One region of the Trinickia caryophylli genome, then DNA from elsewhere that is predicted to be linked to it. Evidence: predicted binding sites of a transcription regulator. Region 1 holds the regulator's gene; the other holds the start of a gene.

Region 1 (9,404 bases):
CCTTTTCGGCCGTCGTCGACGGAGAGCGCGTTCAATGCGCGATCACCGCCGAAGCGCTCGAAGATCACTTCGGAGCGGAGTCGCTGCGCGAGGAAGACGTCGTCAAGGCTTTCGAGCGGAATCGGCATGCCATCGAAAAGGCTGCGCGACGCATGCTGCACGAGCTCGGCAAGAAGCCCGTGCTGCTGCACAGTGGATTTTTCCGCTTCTACGAGGCCGGCTAAGGCGGCTTCCTCGGTCCGGCGTCAGTGCCCGGGGCGCCGGGCTGTCGGGGCTGTCGGGGCTGTCGGGGCTGTCGGGGCTGTCGGAGCGCAGGCGGCGCGTAGGCAGCGTGGAAGGCACCCGCCGTGCCGCTGATTATCGCGTCAGCTCAGCACGTCTTCCAGCGGCCGGCGCGGGGCGTGTTCGACATGCGGCCCGCGCCCCATTCGCAGCAGCAGTTGCGGTGTCGCGTCGAGTGCGAGCGTTTGCCGCAGCCTGGCTCGCAGCGTATCCACTTCGATCGGCTGATTCAGATACGAAGCGCTGAGTCCTTCTCGCACCCCGGTCAGCAACAGCCGTTCGAGCGCTTGCCCTGTTGCGAGCCATGCCTCGGCGTCATCGGCACCTGTGGCAAGGCACACGAGCAGCGGCGAACCGGCGGCCAGCGCATGATGCGCCGCCGCCACGCCGCCGCCCAGATCGAACGTGCGAATCGCCAACGCAGCCAGAGGCGTCGTGAAGTCGAGCAGCGCCTCGATCCCCTCAGCCTGAGCCGGCATGCCGTCGCCCCGCCGGCGCGGGTGAATCCAGCCCGCCAATTCGCGGCGAAAGCGCGGGTCGTCGAACTGCGCGCGATCGGCCTCGCCGATCGCATCGGCGATCCGCTCGCGCTCCGCGGCTGCGCTGATGCAAATCGCTTCCACGCCCTCGGCGGCTGCTGCGTCGACGAGGCGCAGGCAGACGTCGCCGGGCACGGGCTCGTCGGCGAACGGCAGACGCGTCGTGACACGCTGGGCGATCGCGTCGAAGAGCGGCGCGAGGCGTTCGTCGCGCGCCGCGCCCGGCTCGATGCGCACCTGCGCGAGGACGTCCGGGTCGGCTCGAGCGGGAAATACGGTGATCGCATAGCCGAGCCCCAGATGGGCGAGGGCAATGCGCAGATTCATGAGCGCAGCGCCGCAACTGATGATCAGTTCGCGGTCGTACGGGTCCGCGACCGGCAACGCGCGCAGGCGGTCGGCGCTGAGCACGAGCGTCTGCCCGTCGACGGCAAAGCGCCATGGCTGCGTGTTGTGGCTCGAGGGCGCGAGCACGGCATAGCGCACCGCGAAGCGCAGCTTGTCGGCGATGCTCGCGTCGGGGGCGAGCTTGTCGTTGATGCGCCACGCGGCGCTGTGCGCGGACTTGTCCATGAGCAACGTCTCCTTTGCCGTGTGCGGCTCTCGAAAGCGGCGGCATGCGCCGATAGGCGCATCGTCGCGCCCGGCGCGGCCGCGCGCGTTGAGATGGGTCAAGACAGTGGGATCGAATTGCGGTGAAATGGCTCGAAGCGGCTCAGCGCCGCTCATCGTCGAACACCGAACAAAAAGGAGGCGAAGCAATGCTCGCAATGGTCTTCGACGGCACCTCGCCCCTGTTGCAGGAGCGCGAGCTGCCGGATCCGCGCCCCGGCCCGGGCCAGTTGCTGATCGACGTGCATGCATGCGGTGTATGCCGCACCGACCTGCATGTCGTGGACGGCGAACTGCGGCACCCGAAAACGCCGCTCGTGCCGGGGCACGAAATCGTCGGCACCGTGGCCGGGCTCGGCGAGGGTGTAACGGGTTTCGCGCTTGGCGACCGGGTAGGCGTGCCTTGGCTCGGCCATACCTGCGGCCACTGCGGCTATTGCCGGCACGGCCGGGAAAACCTTTGCGACGCACCGGCATTCACGGGCTATACGATCGACGGTGGGTACGCCGAGCGCACCGTTGCCGACAGCGGCTACTGCTTTCATCTGCCGCCGCAGTACGACGACGTTTCGGCGGCGCCGCTGCTTTGTGCGGGCCTCATCGGCTACCGGACGCTCGCCATGGCGGGCGATGCGCAGCGCATCGGGCTCTACGGATTCGGGGCGGCGGCGCACATCGTCGCGCAGGTGGCGCACCACGAAGGGCGCAGCGTCCATGCGTTCACGCGACGGGGGGATACGGCCGCGCAGCAGCTCGCCCGGCGGCTTGGTGCCGCCTGGGCTGGCGCGAGCGACGAAGCGGCGCCGGAGCCGCTCGATGCGGCGCTGATCTTCGCGCCCGTGGGCGCACTCGTGCCGGCCGCGCTCAAGGCGGTGGTCAAGGGCGGCATCGTGGTCTGCGGCGGGATTCACATGAGCGATATCCCGGCCTTTTCCTACGACCTGCTCTGGGGAGAACGGCGAATCGTCTCGGTGGCGAACCTGACACGCGAAGACGGGCACGCCTTCATGCGGGTTGCCCGGCAGGTACCGCTCGAACTTCAGACGACGGCCTACCCGCTGCGGCAGGCGAACGTCGCGCTATCCGACTTGCGCGAAGGGCGGCTTGCCGGCGCGGCCGTGCTGACGATGCGGTAGCGGCGGCCCAGCCCACCGCGTTCAGACCCGGGCGAGTGCTTCGAGGTCGACGATGCGGATCTGCTTGCCGTGCGTTTCGAGAAGACCGTCGCGCTGGAACTTCGAGAACATGCGGCTCACCGTTTCGAGCTTCATGCCAAGGTAGTTGCCCATTTCCTCGCGCGTCATGCGCAGGTTGAATTCGGCGGCCGAATAGCCGCGCGCCTGCATGCGCGTGGAGAGATTCAGCAAGAACGTGGCGACGCGCTGCTCCGCGCTCATCGTGCCGAGCAGCATCATCAGCGACGATTCGCGCACGATCTCGCCGCTCATCGTGCGCAGGACCTGATGCTGCAGCGATTTCGACTCGGCGCACAGCGCTTCGAGCAGTGCGTAAGGGATGATGCAGACGCTGCTGTCTTCGATCGCGATGGCGTCGCTGCTGTGGCGCTCCGCGCACACGGCATCGAGCCCCAGCACTTCGCCGGCGAGATGAAAGCCCGTGACCTGTTCGCGTCCGTCGCGATGCATCACCACTGTCTTGAAGGAGCCCGAGCGCACCGCATACACGCTTTGGAACTCGTCGCTCGAGCGATAAAGCGCTTCGCCGCGCATCACGACGCGCGTTGCGCTCACGATCGTGTCGAAGCGCGCGAGGTCCTTCGCCGCGAGTGTATTGGGCATGCAGACCGAGCGCATGGCGCAGCTCGAGCAACGTGCGGTTGCACGTGCGGGCTGAGCTGCACGCGGTTGCCATGAGATTTGCGCGGCGGACGGTGCGGTGCATACGTCGTCGTTACGGTCTAGTTCGAGCAGCATCTTGGCCTCCGCCGGTGGTCGCGGGCACATCGGCACCGCAGTGGTTTCCATGGCGAAAGTATGGAAGTTCACTCGGAGAAAACCTATCGGCGGCGTACGAAACTGCGGTAAGTGTTCGCGAAGCGTTGTAAGGATTATCCTACGGCGGCACCGGAAAGCGCCGATTCGTCAGGCGTGCGGATTGGCGGCAGCCGTTGATTTCGGTCAAGCCGGGCGGGGCGCAGCCATCGCACACTTATTGCACGAACACATCCGTGCAACGGGCGACAGCCCCGGAGGACTCTCATGTACAAGAAGATTCTCGCTGCCGTCGACGGCAGTCGCGCCTCTCGTCTCGCGCTCGACGAGGCGGTGAAAATCGCCAGGACGTCGGGCGCATCGGTCGTCGCCATCAGCGTCGTCGAGCATGCCCCCCAGCTCGTCGACGTCGGGGCCGTCTACCAGGGGGAGGAAGGCGCGAGCGCGGCCGCGATTGAGTCGGCCACGGCGGCGCTCGAGGAGGCGGCGGAGCGCTTCGCTGCCTGCCACGTGCAAGGCACCACGCGTGCCGTCGATGCGTATGGAGAAAGTATCGCCGCCGTCATCGCGCGCGTGGCTGACGAGTTCGAGGCCGAATTGATCGTCATGGGCACGCACGGCCGGCAGGGTGTGCGGCGCGTCTTGCTCGGCAGCGTCGCCGAGTCGCTGCTGCGTGCGGCCGACGTGCCGGTGCTGCTCGTGCGCCACGATGCCGAAGCGGGAAAGCCGGTGGCCGAGCTTTGATCGCCCGCCGGCAGCGATCACGGCCGGCTCGCGCAATGAAGCCGGCGCAATATTCGAGCGGCAGGGCATGCCGCGCTTCGCGTCATGAGCCGGCGCTCAAACTGTCCAAATAGGCGCGCAGCCTTGTTTCGAGCTCGGCGGGGTCGGACGGAAGCGCACGCTGCCGTGCTCCGTCTGCGCGCGTCTTGCGCTCATGCAGGCGCGGGTAGGGTACGTTCGGCACGGGGACCCCGAGAAAAGCACATAACGGCTCCCAACCCGCTTCCGCCGGAAAGACGAGCAGTTGCTCGGCCGGAACCGAGTCTACGACGGCCTGGTTCCAGCGCCTGAAATAGTCGGTCATGAACGCCCGGTCGGCGATCCTTTCGCCGAAATCGCGCCTTAGAAACTCGCTCAGCGCGCGCCCTGCCGTACCGAATAGCGGATTGGCGCCCCGCGGAGAAAAAATCGTCTCCTGAACCGAGTCGAACCAGCCATCGGCGTCGCGAACGGAGAGAATCACCCGTGCGTCGGGAAAACGTGCGAGCAGCACAGGCCAGAAACAGCAAGCGGGATAATCCACCGTGGCCGCGTAGCCGTCGAAGATTGCGTCCCAGTCGGGCTCGCCGTGTATCGCGTCGAGCCATAAAGGCAGCGATCTCCGCAGCGTGGCGCCGATCTCCATGGCGTGATAGCACGGGCCGAAGCCGATATGCTCCAGCGCCAGCTTCAAAGAGAGCGTGCCCGTGCGCCCTAATCCGGCGCCGATCACTTTCAAGCTCATTCGAGGCCTTTGCGTTCGCTCGCCGCGTCTCGATGCCGCCGATAGACCGAGATCTGGCTTCGGCTTTTCTGCGTGAATGGCTCCTGGGTCCAACTACCCCAGCGCGACTCGAGCTCCAGGCCGGCAGCGCGCGCCATCATGTCGAGTTCGGACGGCCATACGTAGCGCCGCTGGTGCGTGTAGATCTTCGGCGCGTCGTCGCCAAGTACGATCACGCGCTGGTCGATCACCTGCCGGACCAGATCGGTCTTCGAGCAAAGCAGCATGACCGCATCGGTTTCACCCCCTGCCGTCGAGGGGACGTCGAACAGATCGTCCAGCGTACCGGTGCCGTTGAAGATTTCGGGGCCGGGGACGACCGTTTGAATGACGAACGCGCCGCCGGGCGCCAGCTTTGCGCGGACATTCTCGAGGCAGCGCAGCTGTTCTTTCTGGTTCAGCAAATAGCCGAACGACACGACAATATAGATGAGCCCGAATTGTCCCTGGACCGGGATGTCAGCGAAGTTCCCGCACACGAGCGACAGTTGCTCGGCGCCGGGTTTTTCGCGCAGTTTGTCGAGCATGCGGACGGAGTTGTCCACGCCCGATACTTTCAACCCGCGCATGGACAGGGGCAGCGCGATTCGGCCGGTGCCGATCGCCAGTTCGAGGACATCCGTGCCGTTCGCCAGTCGCGAGAGCGTCTCCACACAGTTGGCCTTCGCGTTTTCCGGCCATCGGTCGTGCCAGGTGTCGTAGAAGGCCGCAAAGGCGTCGTAATTGGTCTGGGAGGCGTTCTGTGTTGCAGACGTGTTCATCTTGGGGCTCGTGAAAAAATCGTGCGCTCGCGGGTTGCGCAAGATGCGACCGCGTACGGCGTGCTCATTGCGTATCTCCGGCGTTGCCGGCTGCGAGCCACAAGGCGCATTCACCGCCTAGTTCGTCGACAGCACGCCGCTTGTACCGCTCACTGGCCTCGGCAGGCAGCACGCCTTGCCAGCGGCCGTGGCGTCCCTTGCTGAAAAAGGCCCGCCCGCCGTCCTTCCAAAGCCCCGCGCCCTGCGGGACGTAGCGGGCTGCATGTGCCTTCATGTAGTCGAAACCGCAGTGCCGCACGATGTCCGGCCAACGCGATGCGTCGACGGATATGTCGAGAAATTCGGCGATGCGCCGGATTTCGCGGGGCATGTCGCATATCAGGTCCGCGAAATGCACGATCAGCACGTTCGGGAGTGACCGCACGTTCCACCATGAGCGCACGCTTTCCCAGAAAGGCCAGAACGGATGCCCGTTCCCGTCGAGCCAGCCATTGAAATGGTCGACGGCCGAGAGCGGCGGCGGGGCGACGACGCGCAGGCGCCCCGGTGTGCCGCCGTCCGTGCTCAGCGGTGGCTGCTGGGAGATGGCTGATTGATGATCGTAGAGGCTCAACGCAATGTCGCGGCCGTCCCGCGCCACGTAAATGTATTTGGCCTTCGCCGAAAACACGAGCGCGTCCACCGGGAGGTGGGTTTTCAGGAAACGCCGATGGCGCTGCGATTCCACGAGCGCGAGCCGCGTTGGCCTGTCTGGATAGACAGCATCGAGCCAGGGCGAGATTTTGGACACATCGGTCTCTTCGGCGCCGTCAAACAGCAACTGTGCAACGATTTGCTGCGTGAGGGTCGTGCCCGCTTTTGCGTAGCTGGCTATCACGATATCGCCCTCGCGGAACGCGAAATCGTTCCACACGGCCGAATCGAAGAACTTGCTCGGGTATTCGCGCTGCTTGGTCGGGTAGCGTGTTTCACTCATGGTCGGGTTCCAATAGCGCTGGCTTGGAGCGCCAGAATGTCGATGCCGTCGGTTCGGCCGCTCGGGCTTCCGGATCCAGGTCGAGAGGAAATGACGGGGACCGCGGGGCGACAGTCAGTCGGACGCCCTGGGGGCGGAGCACGAGCGCGGGATAGGGCTGGACCTTTGCATCGGGTGCCATTTGCAGATCGAAGCCGCGAATGACCGCGGCGACCACTGCCATCATCTGCGTAATCGACAGATGGCTGCCGATGCACTTGCGCTGGCCTCCGCCGAACGGGAAATAGGCGTAGGCCGGTAACGCGGCCGCGCCCTCGCGGTCAAGCCAGCGCTGGGGCCGATATTCGTCCGGATACGCGAAATAGCGCGGATCGCGATGCGAGACCCATTGGCTGATCATCAGCATCGTGCCCGCCGGAACATGAAAACCGCCGAACACGCACTCGCGTGTGGCGATGCGTCCCGTCATCCACGCGGGCGGGTAGAGTCTCAGCGATTCTTTGACGGCCGCCTCCGTGACACGCAGCCGGGCGAGGTCCTCTGCCGCCATCGATGTGCGCTCGCCCATGACCGTGGTGATTTCGCGGTAGACGTCATGCTGGATGCCAGGATGTCGGGCCAGCAGCCAGAGCGTCCACGTCAGTCCGTCGGCCATCGGTTCGAGCCCGGACATGATCATCGTCGCCAGTTCGTCGCGCAGCCAAGCCGATTGCCCGCTCTCGTCTTCGGCGAACAGCGTGCCGAGAAGGCAAGGGCGGCCCGATGCCGACTGACGGTAGCGTTGGACGATGTGGCTCATCGCCTCATCCAGCCGGGCGCGGGCGCGACGAAGGCGGCGGTTGCCTGCCGTAGGCACCCACGATGGTATCCGGAGCTGGCTGCGCGTAAGTTTCATGATGGCATCGACCGTCTCGGCGATACTCTCCGTTTCCGCGTCCTGCGCGGGCGCGTCGAAAAGAAAGCGGCTGCCGATATCCATGCACAGCGTGCCCATATCTTCCCGCGCGTCGTGTGTGAATGGAGCGCCATGCCAACGGGACAGGAATGCATTCGCCGAAGAGAATGCCTGTTCCGCGCTGCGAAGGACCAGCGCCTTTTGAAAAGCCGGCTGAAGCTTTCGCCGCTTGTTTTGCCAGTCTTCGCCCGAACTATTCATGACCGACGCCGGAAAAGCGGAGCGGCGCTCGCCTTCGGTCGGATCTGTCTTTGAAAACAGGCCGTCCCTTTCGTGAAATACCTGCTTGATCAGCTCCGGATCGTTCACGAGGTATGTACGCTTCGCGATGCGCACGAGCGCGCCATACCGCCGCGAGCAATCCAGCAGGAATTGCAACGGGTCTTCAGAAAATGCGCTGACGTTGCCGATGAACGGCTTGCCTTTGGGGCCTGGAGGAACGTTCTCGGCACGAAACATGGTATGTACGCTCGCCATCACGCGCAGCAGCGGAGTGGAGAAAAGGGAGGCACGCGGGCCTCCCTTTTTACGTGCCTTTAGTAGGTGTAGATATAGCCCAGCTTATGACCGCCGAGGATACGGACGAGCTTCGACACCACACTGATCATGTTCTTCATGGCAACTCCGCGAGTTTGTGAAATAAGAGCGATTCGGCCACCGCTTATGGCGAATGAGCCAAATCGCATATCACTCTAGCAGAGTTTTTTTACATGGTGAAGACATTGAATTGGTCGAATCCATTCGCGACTCTTGACTGTGGGACGTCGAAATTTAAAATCTCATGATTCCTTAAAAGATCGTAAGTAAATTGCGGAATTGATTGTAAGGATTATCTTAATGGAGGCGGTAACACCATTGTTACCCTACGGTAATTGGTGTGCCTGGCGTGGAGATCAGGTTTATTGATTCGTGCACCAGCGCGGCTTCGGCAAAGGATCGGGAAAGGCGGCCGGTGACAGAGGCCGCCGTCGCACACGGTCAGCCGTGCTGCGGCACGCCGGCTTCGCCCGCCGGAATCAACAGCACGGGGCAGCACGAGATGCGCAGGAACTGTTCGGCCACGCTCCCCAGCACGAGGCGTTGAAAGCCGCGGCGTCCGTGCGTGCCCATGATCACGAGATCGGCGGGCCATTCCCTGCAAAGCTTCAGGATGCAGTGGGCGATATCGTCCCCCAGGCCCGTCGTCTCGGCCAGGTGCGGCTCGCCCGTCACGCCTGCCGCTTCCATCTTCGCGCGGGCTTCGGACATCAGCCGCTCGCCTTCCTCGAACAGCGCGTTGCGGACGATGGACGGATCGTAGCCGGGCGCGTCGGCACCGATGAGCGGCACGTCTACGACGTAAAGCGGCGCAAGCGTGGCGCCGCTGTCTTTGGCGAAATCCAGCGCCGCGTCGAAGGCGCGGGCCGACGTCGGACTGCCATCGATGGGGGCAATGATGCGTCGATACATGAAAACCTCCGTTTGCGAACGAGTCGATGCTCCGATCATCGGCAAACGGGGCGCGTGTCGTCCTGATCTGGATCAAGCGAGCCGGCACTGCAGGTGCCGAGGAGCTGCCAGGCAGCGCGCGCCGCGATCCATTCCTCGTTGGCCGGCTCGACGACGACTGTCACGCGGCTCGATGCCCGCGAGATGACATGGGCATTCGCCGCGTTGGCCTCGTCGTCGAGTTCGACGCCGAAAAGCCCGAGCCGGGCGCAGACGCGGGCGCGAACCGGTGCACTGTGCTCGCCGATTCCGGCCGTGAACACGAGCATGTCGAGGCCGCCGAGCAGCGCGGC
Region 2 (9,404 bases), 2.1 Mb from region 1:
GGTGGCGGTGCTGCCGGCGGGGCGCACGGCGACGGTGGCGGAGATCGTGGCGCCGGTGGTGGGCGGCACGGCGGCGGTGGCGAGCGCGTTCGCGGGCCAGACGGTGACGATCCGGCTGGAGGAGGACGTGGACGTATCGCGCGGGGACATGTTCGTGCGGGCCGAGCAGGCGCCGCAGCCGGCGAAGAAGCTGGAGGCGGACCTGTGCTGGTTCGACGAGGAGCCGCTGTCGACGCAGCGCAAGTACCTGCTCAAGCAGACGACGACGACGGTGTTCGCGCGGGTGGGCGCGGTGAAGGAGGTGCTGGACGTGCACACGCTGGCGCATACGAGCGAGCGGCACGAGCTGGGGATGAACGACATCGGGCGGGTGGCGCTGACGCTGCAAAAGCCGCTCGTGTGCGATGCATACGACGACGAACCGGGCACGGGCGCGTTCGTGCTCATCGACGAAGCCACGCATCATACGGTCGCAGCCGGCATGATACGTTGCCACGACGCCTGACCTCTTCCATCTCCTCCTCTCGAAGCGTGGGGTGTTGCGTGCACCCCACGCTTTGCCTGCGGCAATATCACTGCTACAAAACATTCATATTCGAATGATAAAAAGCCCTCGTCGCATTGGACGAACGAGGTGCTCGATCATCTGACTGCAAATCATCGCGGCATTACGACGCGATAGACGTGTCCGCGAAGCGGCCGTCCATTTCAACAACAACGGATATCATCGATTTATGAATAAGAAAATTCTGGTGGCTGCCGTTCTGAGCAGCATCGGGGCAGTTGCACACGCGCAAAGCAGCGTCACGCTCTACGGGCTCATCGACGCCGGTGTCAGCTACGTGAACCACAGCAAGAACGCCGCGGGCGGTTCGGACAAGCTGGTCAAGTACGACGACGGCATCGCATCGGGCAGCCGCTGGGGCCTGCGCGGCACGGAAGACCTCGGTGGCGGCCTCAAGGCGCTCTTCGTGCTCGAAAACGGCTTCAACAGCGGCAACGGCACGCTCGGCCAAGGCTCGCGCGAATTCGGCCGTCAAGCGTTCGTCGGTCTTTCGAAAGACGGTATCGGCTCGCTGACGATGGGCCGTCAATACTCGTTCTCGACCGACTTCCTCGGCCCCTACTCGACGGGCGGTCAGACGGTGGCCGGCAATTACGCCTACCACATCAATGACCTCGATCAACTGACGTCGAGCCGTATCGACAATTCGGTCAAGTTCACGAGCGCGAACTTCTCCGGCGTGACCTTCGGCGCGATGTACGGCTTCTCGAACCAGGCAGGCGCGTTCGCCGGCTCGCTCGGCAACTCGTCGCGCGCCTACAGCTTCGGCGCCAACTACGCGGCCGGCCCGTTCGGCGTCGGTGCCGCTTACACGGATATCCGCTTCCCGGCGTCCGGCGGCTTCTCGACGAGCGCGGCGAACGTATCGGTCGCGAACGTCAAGGAACTGCGCACGTTCGGCCTGGGTGGCCGTTATGCGTTCGGTCCGGCCACGCTCTGGGCGCTCTACACGAACACGCGCTTGACCCCGGTCACGGGTTCGGCCACGCGTTTCGACGCCTATGAGGCGGGCGGCAAGTACGCCTTCACGCCGGCGCTCACGGCGGGCCTCGGCTACACGTACATGCATCTCGCCGATGCGTTCAAGGGCCACTGGAACCAGGTGGATGCCAGCGTCGACTATGCGCTCAGCAAGCGCACCGACGTCTATGTGCTCGGCATCTATCAGATCGCTTCGGGCAAGAACGGTGCAACGCCGGTGCAGGCGCAGATCGGTTCGAGCGCGAGCTACTTCAGCACGTCCGGTACCGGCGCCGATAATCAGCTCGCATTCCGCGTAGGCATCCGCCACAAGTTCTGACGAGCCGCAGGCCGCCTGGTTTCCCCAGGCGGCACGATGAGGGTTTTGATAAGGGCGAGGATCGTTCCTCGCCCGTTTTTTTTATTCACCCGCGCGACTTTATTTGCCCAGTTCGTAGCCCACGATGCCGCCGGCAACCGCACCGCCCACCGTGCCCGCCGTACTGCCGTGAGTGAGCTTGTTGCCCGCATACCCGCCTACCGCGGCACCGCCTAGCGTGCAGCCGGCAAGCAACATCGCCACGATCGCCGTGGCCCCTACCCCAATCCGCTTCAATCGTATGAATCGCATGATGCAGCCTCCGCATCGCCAGTCATACCGCATCGAACGCAAGGGCCATGCCAGACATACCAACGCGCCTGTGGCGAGCCTTCGCGCGCCAGGCGCGATCGCATGGCGCAGCGGCGGCCGGCAATCATTTCGTCGTCCTATGTAATGCAAGCATGAAAAAGCGCCTCAGTTCGTCGACCAGTTCGGATTTGGCCGCGGCGAAATCGAAGCCCGGCTGTTTGCCGGTATCGCCGAGCCGTGTGCGCAGTGTTCGCGCTTCGCGCCGCGCATCTTCGGCCTTGGCTGCGTCCAGCTCCGGTGTACGCACGGCGTGGTCCGCCAGCACCGTGACGCGGTTGCCCGACACTTCCACGACGCCGCCAGCAACGAAAAGCCGCAGTTGTTCCTCGCCGCCCGCGGAGTGAATCGTGATCATCCCCGGCTTGATGCGCGTGAGCAGCGACGCATGGTGTGCGCAGATGCCGAGCTCGCCGGCTTCGCCCGGCAGCACGACGAGCGACGCTTCGCCGCTGAAGAGTTCGTCTTCCACGCTGATGATGTCGAGATGGAATGGATGGGCCATGAGCCTGCTCTCAGACGGCCGCCGCGCCGGAGACGATCTCGCACAGCTCGGTGGTGATCTTCGCCTGACGCGTTTTCTGATAGAGGCGCTTGAGATCGCGCAGCGAATGCTCGGCGTTGTCCGTCGCGGCACGCATGGCCAACGTGCGCGCGCACTGCTCGCACGCGTTGTTTTCGGCAACGGCCTGATAGACGAACGCTTCGACGTAGCGCAGCAGCAGCGTTTGCACGACCGATTTGGGATCGGGCTCGTAGAGGTAGTCGGCCACGGGCTCGACGGCGCTTTCGCCGTCGTTGAGCAACGCATCGATCGGAAGGATCTTGTCGATTCGCGCCTGATACGAGATTGCGCTTTCGAGCCGGTTATAAGCGATATGAACTTCGTCGAGTTTGCCGGCGACGAATTCGTCGAGCGGCACGGAAACGGCGCCGAAAAAGGATTCGAAATGCAGCTCGTCGGATGGCGCCGCGCAGCGCGATGCGATATGTGCGCCATATCGCAGAAGCGGCGTGACGCCGCGTGCGCCCACTACGCTCAGTTGTGCCTCGATGCCCGCGGCTTGCCATGAACCGATCGCTTCGGCACATCGCAGCAGCAGGTGGCTATTGAGCGGGCCGCAGAGCCCGCGATCGGTGCTCACGACAATGAGGCCGATGCGGCGCGTCGACGATTGCTTGCGCAAAAATGGGGAGACGTACTCGGGATTCGCATCGCGCATGCGCAGCGCGAGCGTGCGCATGTGCTCGGCGTAGGGCCTGAACCGGCTCGCGCGGCGCCGTGCCGCCGCGACCTTCGTGCGCGAGAGCATTTCCATCGCGCGCGTGATCTTGCGCGTCGACTCGACACTTTCCATCTTCGCGCGTATTTCTCGAATATGCATATGCAATGCCTTTTTCAAACACCTTGCATCGAATTGACGATTGCGATTGGCGGCACGTCGCATTCGGCCCATGAGGCGTTTCTCATCGGCTGTATTGAGACGTCGCTTTTGCAACGCCGCTTTTGCAACGCAATAAACCTTAGTTCACCGAGCCATCCGTTCTTTGACGAGCGTCAATGTCTTAAGCGAACGCCCCACTAGACTGCCTAACGAGCATCGACATTCGCTCATGCACGACGAAGCGCGCCGCACACGATGCGTCGCATGCATGCGGTCCGCGCAGCGGGACGTCGCACAGGTCTGCCGCGTCGATCGTCGTATCGCAGTCTCGAGGAGAGGCACTCATGGACAAACCGAAAGACATCCGCACCGACGTCGCCGCTGGCGCGACGCCGGAGGGTACGGGGCAGCCGAGCACGCGCAAGCTCGGTCTTCCGCTTCTGAGCGGCGTCGTCGTCGCATCGATGATCGGCGGCGGCGCATTCAATCTGCCGCAAAACATGGCGCAAGGCGCCGCGCTCGGCGCCGTGGTGATCGCGTGGGTCATCACGCTCGTCGGCATGTTCTTTCTGTCGAATACGTTTCGCACGCTCGCGGACAAGCGCCCCGACCTGAAAGCCGGCATCTATTCGTATGCGAGAGAAGGCTTCGGCCCCTTCGCCGGATTCGAAATGGCCTGGGGCTACTGGCTTTCGGCCGCATTCGGCAATGTGGCCTTCGCGATCCTGTTCATGCAGACGCTCGGCTATTTCTTTCCCGTCTTCAAGGGCGGCAGCAGCTGGCCTGCCATTACCGGCGCTTCGGCGCTGATATGGGTGATGAATTTCATCGTGCTGTCCGGCGTCAAGCGTGCAGCGATCCTCAACGTGATTGCGAGCGTGCTGAACATCAGTTCGATTCTCGTCGCCCTCGCCTCGATGTTCGTCGCCTTCAAGGCCGACATGTTTTCGTTCGACTTCTGGGGCCACGGGCAGCATCTCGGCAGCATCGTCGGGCAGGTCAAGAGCACCATGCTCGTCACGCTGTGGGTGTTCATCGGGATCGAGGGCGCCGTGGTGGTGTCCGATCGCGCGAGCAAGACCTCGCAGGTCGGCACGGCCACGTTCCTTGGACTCTCCGTATGCACCGTGCTCTATTTCCTGCTTTCGGCCCTGCCCTTCGGCGTCATGCATCAGAGCGAGCTGGCCGGCTTGTCGTCGCCCTCGGCGGCATACGTGCTGAAGGCCGCCGTGGGCGACTGGGGCGCGGTCTTCATCTCCGCCGCGCTGTTGATGTCGCTGCTGAGCTGCTGGCTCGCATGGACGATTCTGGTGGCCGAGCTGCCGTACGAAGGCGCGAAAGACGGCGTCTTCCCGAAGTTCCTCGCGCGCGAGAACCGCTTTCACGCGGCGGCCCCATCGCTCTGGGTGTCGAGTTCGATGATGCAGGCCGCTGTGTTCGTCGTGCTTTTCGCCCATGACGCATGGAACTGGCTCATCTCGATCACCGGGGTGATGATCCTGCCGCCTTATCTCTCGAGCGCCGCCTTTCTCTGGCTTTACGCGACGCAGTCGACCTATCGGTCATCGAAGGGCGAGACGGCGCGCGAATCGCTGCTGACCGGTGTGCTCGCGACGGTGTACTCGCTGTGGCTGCTCTACGCCGCCGGCCCGCAGTTCCTGCTCATGTCGACGGTCCTCTTCGCCCTCGGCATCCCCGTTTTCTGGTGGGCGCGCCGCGAGCACGCACCGGGTGAGCCGATCTTCGGCGGGCGCGAGACGACGGCGGCGGTCGCGCTCGTGGGCATTGCCATCGTCGCCGTCGCGCTCTTCGCGCTCGGCATCGTGAAGATCGGCTGAGCGACAACGCTGGCCGCCTTCCGTCCCCGGCGGGCGGCCGCTTTTTCCGGAAAGAGGACACGCGGATGCCTTACGAGCAGATGTTCGGCTTTCTCGTCTGCGCGGCGATGCCGACGCCCGCGACGCTGAGCTCCGCGCGGCTCGATCGGATCGTCGGCGAACTTGCGCGGCTGGGTTACGCGACGACGCGCACCGCCACGCCCGAATACGCGATGAGCGCCGTGCGCAGCGATGCGTCGATCGGCTGCGTGCTGATCGAATGGTCGAGCGCGGAGACCGAAGCCGACGTCGAGTCCTTCGTTCGCTTCGTACGCGAGCGCGGGCTGGAGATGCCCGTCTTCGTCATCGTCGAGCGGCACCTGCTCCAGGAGGTGCCGGTCTCGGTACTCGGCCTCGTGACGGGGTATGTATTCATCGAGGAAGACACGCCCGAGTTCGTCGCGCGCAATCTGGCCTCGCACCTGCGCGACTACGCCGAATCGCTGAAGACGCCGTTTTTCGGCGCGATGGTCGACTACGCCGACGAGGCCAACCAGATGTGGACCTGCCCCGGACACAACGGTGGCGTGTTCTATCAGAAGAGCCCGGTCGGCCGTGCGTTCGTCAAGCATCTCGGCGAAGCCGTCTTTCGCAACGATCTCGATAATTCGGTGACGGAGCTCGGCGATCTGCTCGTGCACGAGGGCCCCGCGCTTGCGGCTCAAAAGGCGGCGGCGCGCATCTTCGGCGCGGAGCGCACCTACTTCGTACTGAACGGCACCTCGACGTCGAACAAGATCGTGCTCTCGGCGTTGATCGCACCGGGCGATCTCGTGCTTTTCGATCGCAATAATCACAAGGCCGCCCACCATGGCGCGCTGCTGCTCGGCGGCGGCATTCCGGTCTACCTGCCCGCCTCGCGCAACGCCCAGGGCCTCATCGGGCCCATCGATGCCGACGCCCTCGACGAGACGCGCATTCGCGAAAGTATCCGGCGCCATCCGCTCGTGGCGGACCCGGAGGCGTGGCGCCGCGCGCGGCCGTTTCGGGCCGCCGTGATCGAGCAGTGCACCTACGACGGCACGATCTATAGCGCGGAGCAGATTGTCGAAAAGCTCGGCCCGCTTTGCGAATACATCGTGTTCGACGAGGCCTGGGCCGGCTTCATGAAGTTTCATCCGCTCTTCAAGGGCCGCTACGCGATGGGCGTGACGAACCTCGGGCCCGACGCGCCGGGGATCATCGCGACGCAATCGACACACAAGCAGCTCGCCGGCTTCTCGCAGGCCTCGCAGATCCACGTCAAGGATTCGCATCTCGAAGGGCAGAAGCGTCGCGTCGGACATCGGCGCTTCAACGAGATGTTCATGCAGCATTCGTCGACCTCGCCGTTCTATCCGCTCTTCGCATCGCTCGACGTGGGCGCTCAGATGATGAAGGGCCGCTCGGGCGAAGTCCTCTGGGACGACACGATCAAGCTCGGTATCGAGCTGCGCAAGAAGCTGCGCGCGCTGCGCCACGAGTTCGAGGCGTCGGCCCGCGATGCCCGCGAACGATGGTTCTTCGAGCCGTTCGTGCCCGATCTCGTCGAGGTGCGCGGGCGCAGCGAGCGCTGGGAGGACGTGCCGACCGAGCTGCTCGCATCCGACGCGCACTATTGGGCGCTCGAGCCGAACGGCGCCTGGCACGGCTTCGCTCATCTCGCGCCCGGCTATGCGATGACGGACCCGAACAAGCTCACGCTGCTCACGCCGGGCTTCGACCGGGCCACCGGCGAGTACGCGGACCACGGCATTCCAGCCTCGGTGCTTGCGCAGTATCTTCACGAGCGCCGCATCGTGCCCGAGAAGAACGACCTCAACAGCATCCTCTTTTTGCTGACGCCGGGGCTCGAATCGAGCAAGGCGGGCACGCTGCTGTCGGCGCTGGTGGGCTTCAAGCGGCTGCACGATGCGAATGCGCCGCTGGACGAGGCGATGCCCGAGTTCGTCGCAGCCCATCGGGCGCGCTATGCGGGCATCGGCCTGCGCGACCTGTGCGCGCAGATGCATCGTTTCTATCGCGAGCACGACGTGAGCCGCCTGCAGCGCGACCAATTCCGCGCGTCACATTTTCCACAGCCGGCCATGACGCCGCAGGCGGCGATGCACGCGCTCGTGCGCAACGAGGTGGAATTGCTGCCGGTCGAGGAGATCCGCGGGCGCATTGCCGCGACGCTCGCGCTCGTCTATCCGCCCGGCATCGGCGTGGTCGTGCCCGGCGAGCGCTACGACGAGCGCGCGCAGCCGATGCTCGACTACTTCCGCATGTTCGAGGAGGCCGGCAATCTGTTTCCCGGCTTCGAGAACGAGATTCAAGGGATTTACCGCAAGACGGGCGATGACGGGCGCGTGCGCCTTCACACCTACGTCGTCATTGAATGACCATCATTCCGAGGAAGCGACCATGACATTGGGAGTTCATTCCGAAGCCGGCAAGCTGCGCACCGTGATGGTGTGCCGGCCCGGTTTAGCGCACCGGCGCCTGACGCCGGCCAACTGCGACAGCCTGTTGTTCGACGACGTGATCTGGGTCGATCGTGCGATCGAAGACCACGAGACGTTCGTCCGCCTGATGCGCGAGCGCGGCGTCGAAGTACTCGAGTTCCATCATCTGCTCGCGCAGACACTGCTCGATCGAAGCGCGCGCGACTGGCTGCTGGACCGGCGCATCGTCGAGGAGGAAGTCGGCACGGGCATGCTGCGCGAACTGCGCGTGTGGCTCGAGGAGCTGCCGGCGCAGCAACTGGCGGACATGCTGATCGGCGGCATCGCCAAGGCGGAGGTGCCGTTCGATGCCAAGGGGCTTTTCGGCGGCTACCTCGAACGCTCGGAGTTCGTCATTCCCCCGCTCGCCAATCTGATTTTCCAGCGCGATCCGAGCGCATGGGTCTATGGCGGCGTGACGCTCAATCCGATGTACTGGCCCGCGCGACGCAAGGAGACGCTGCTGCTTACGGCCGTCTATCGCTTTCACCCGCGTTTTGCCGGCCAAGTGCGCGTTTGGTGGGGCGACCCCGACATCGATCATGGCGCCCAGACGCTCGAAGGCGGCGACGTGATGGCGATCGGCAATGGGGTCGTGCTGATCGGCATGGGCGAGCGGTCGAGCCCGCAAGCCGTGACGCAAGTGGCACGGCGTCTCTTCGCCGCTAACGCGGCCAGGCGCGTGATTGCCTGCCAGTTGCCGAAGGCGCGTGCCTCGATGCACCTCGATACGGTGTTCTCGTTCATCGATGTGGACTTCGTCAGCATTTATCCCGACGTGGCCGACGGCATTTTATGCACGAGCCTCTATCCGGGCGACGAACAGGGCCGCATCCGCTACGAACGCCATACGCAGGCGTTTCTCGACGTGATCGCGCAGGCGCTCGGCGTAGGCTCGCTGCGCGTGCTGACGACGGGCGGGGACGCCTACGAAATCGAACGGGAACAATGGGACGACGGCAACAACGTGTTGGCGCTCGATCGCCGCGTGGTGCTCGCGTACGACCGCAACGTCTATACGAACCGCAAGATGCGCCAGGCGGGCGTGGAGGTGATCGAGGTCCCGGGCGGCGAGCTCGGCCGCGGACGTGGAGGCAGCCATTGCCTCACCTGCCCGGTCGCACGCGACCCCATCGAGTTATGAGCCGCATGGCGTCATCCATCGCGGACACCGAAATTGACGGCATGGAAATGCCAAAGGCCAAATGATGTTTAACGTACACAATCGCAGCTATCTTTCGCTGATCGAATACACGCCGCGCCAGATTCATTACCTGCTCGATCTTTCGCGCGATCTGAAGCGCGCGAAGTACGCGGGCACCGAAACGGCGCGCCTGAAGGGCAAGAACATCGCGCTTATTTTCGAAAAAACTTCGACGCGCACGCGTTGCGCCTTCGAGGTGGCGGCGCACGATCAGGGCGCACACGTCACTTATATCGACCCTACCGGCTCGCAGATCGGCC

The links. The regulator FNR, encoded in region 1, switches genes on or off when oxygen is low (the NO sensors DNR and NnrR bind a similar motif). The targets are predictions, from matches to a motif close to TTGATNNNNATCAA.
Region 2: U0034_RS10270 (basic amino acid/polyamine antiporter) is a predicted target of FNR. The motif match lies at 3,762-3,775, and genes of this name have one in related genera.

The regions. Positions count from the first base shown of each region.
Region 1 is NZ_CP139970.1:166,303-175,706, reverse strand. Features, by position in the region: gene U0034_RS00785 (DUF1488 family protein) at 1-224, shown strand, start outside; gene U0034_RS00780 (Acg family FMN-binding oxidoreductase) at 366-1,394, opposite strand; gene U0034_RS00775 (zinc-dependent alcohol dehydrogenase family protein) at 1,583-2,569, shown strand; gene fnr (fumarate/nitrate reduction transcriptional regulator Fnr) at 2,591-3,367, opposite strand; gene U0034_RS00765 (universal stress protein) at 3,653-4,129, shown strand; gene U0034_RS00760 (sulfotransferase family protein) at 4,212-4,892, opposite strand; gene U0034_RS00755 (class I SAM-dependent DNA methyltransferase) at 4,889-5,692, opposite strand; gene U0034_RS00750 (sulfotransferase domain-containing protein) at 5,757-6,668, opposite strand; gene U0034_RS00745 (cytochrome P450) at 6,661-8,082, opposite strand; gene U0034_RS00740 (universal stress protein) at 8,602-9,072, opposite strand; gene U0034_RS00735 (acetate/propionate family kinase) at 9,108-9,404, opposite strand, start outside.
Region 2 is NZ_CP139970.1:2,288,359-2,297,762, forward strand. Features, by position in the region: gene U0034_RS10245 (sulfate adenylyltransferase subunit 1) at 1-505, shown strand, start outside; gene U0034_RS10250 (porin) at 735-1,865, shown strand; gene U0034_RS10255 (glycine zipper 2TM domain-containing protein) at 1,965-2,102, opposite strand; gene atpC (ATP synthase F1 subunit epsilon) at 2,281-2,718, opposite strand; gene atpG (ATP synthase F1 subunit gamma) at 2,729-3,598, opposite strand; gene U0034_RS10270 (basic amino acid/polyamine antiporter) at 3,943-5,436, shown strand; gene U0034_RS10275 (Orn/Lys/Arg family decarboxylase) at 5,502-7,838, shown strand; gene U0034_RS10280 (arginine deiminase) at 7,861-9,084, shown strand; gene U0034_RS10285 (ornithine carbamoyltransferase) at 9,146-9,404, shown strand, end outside.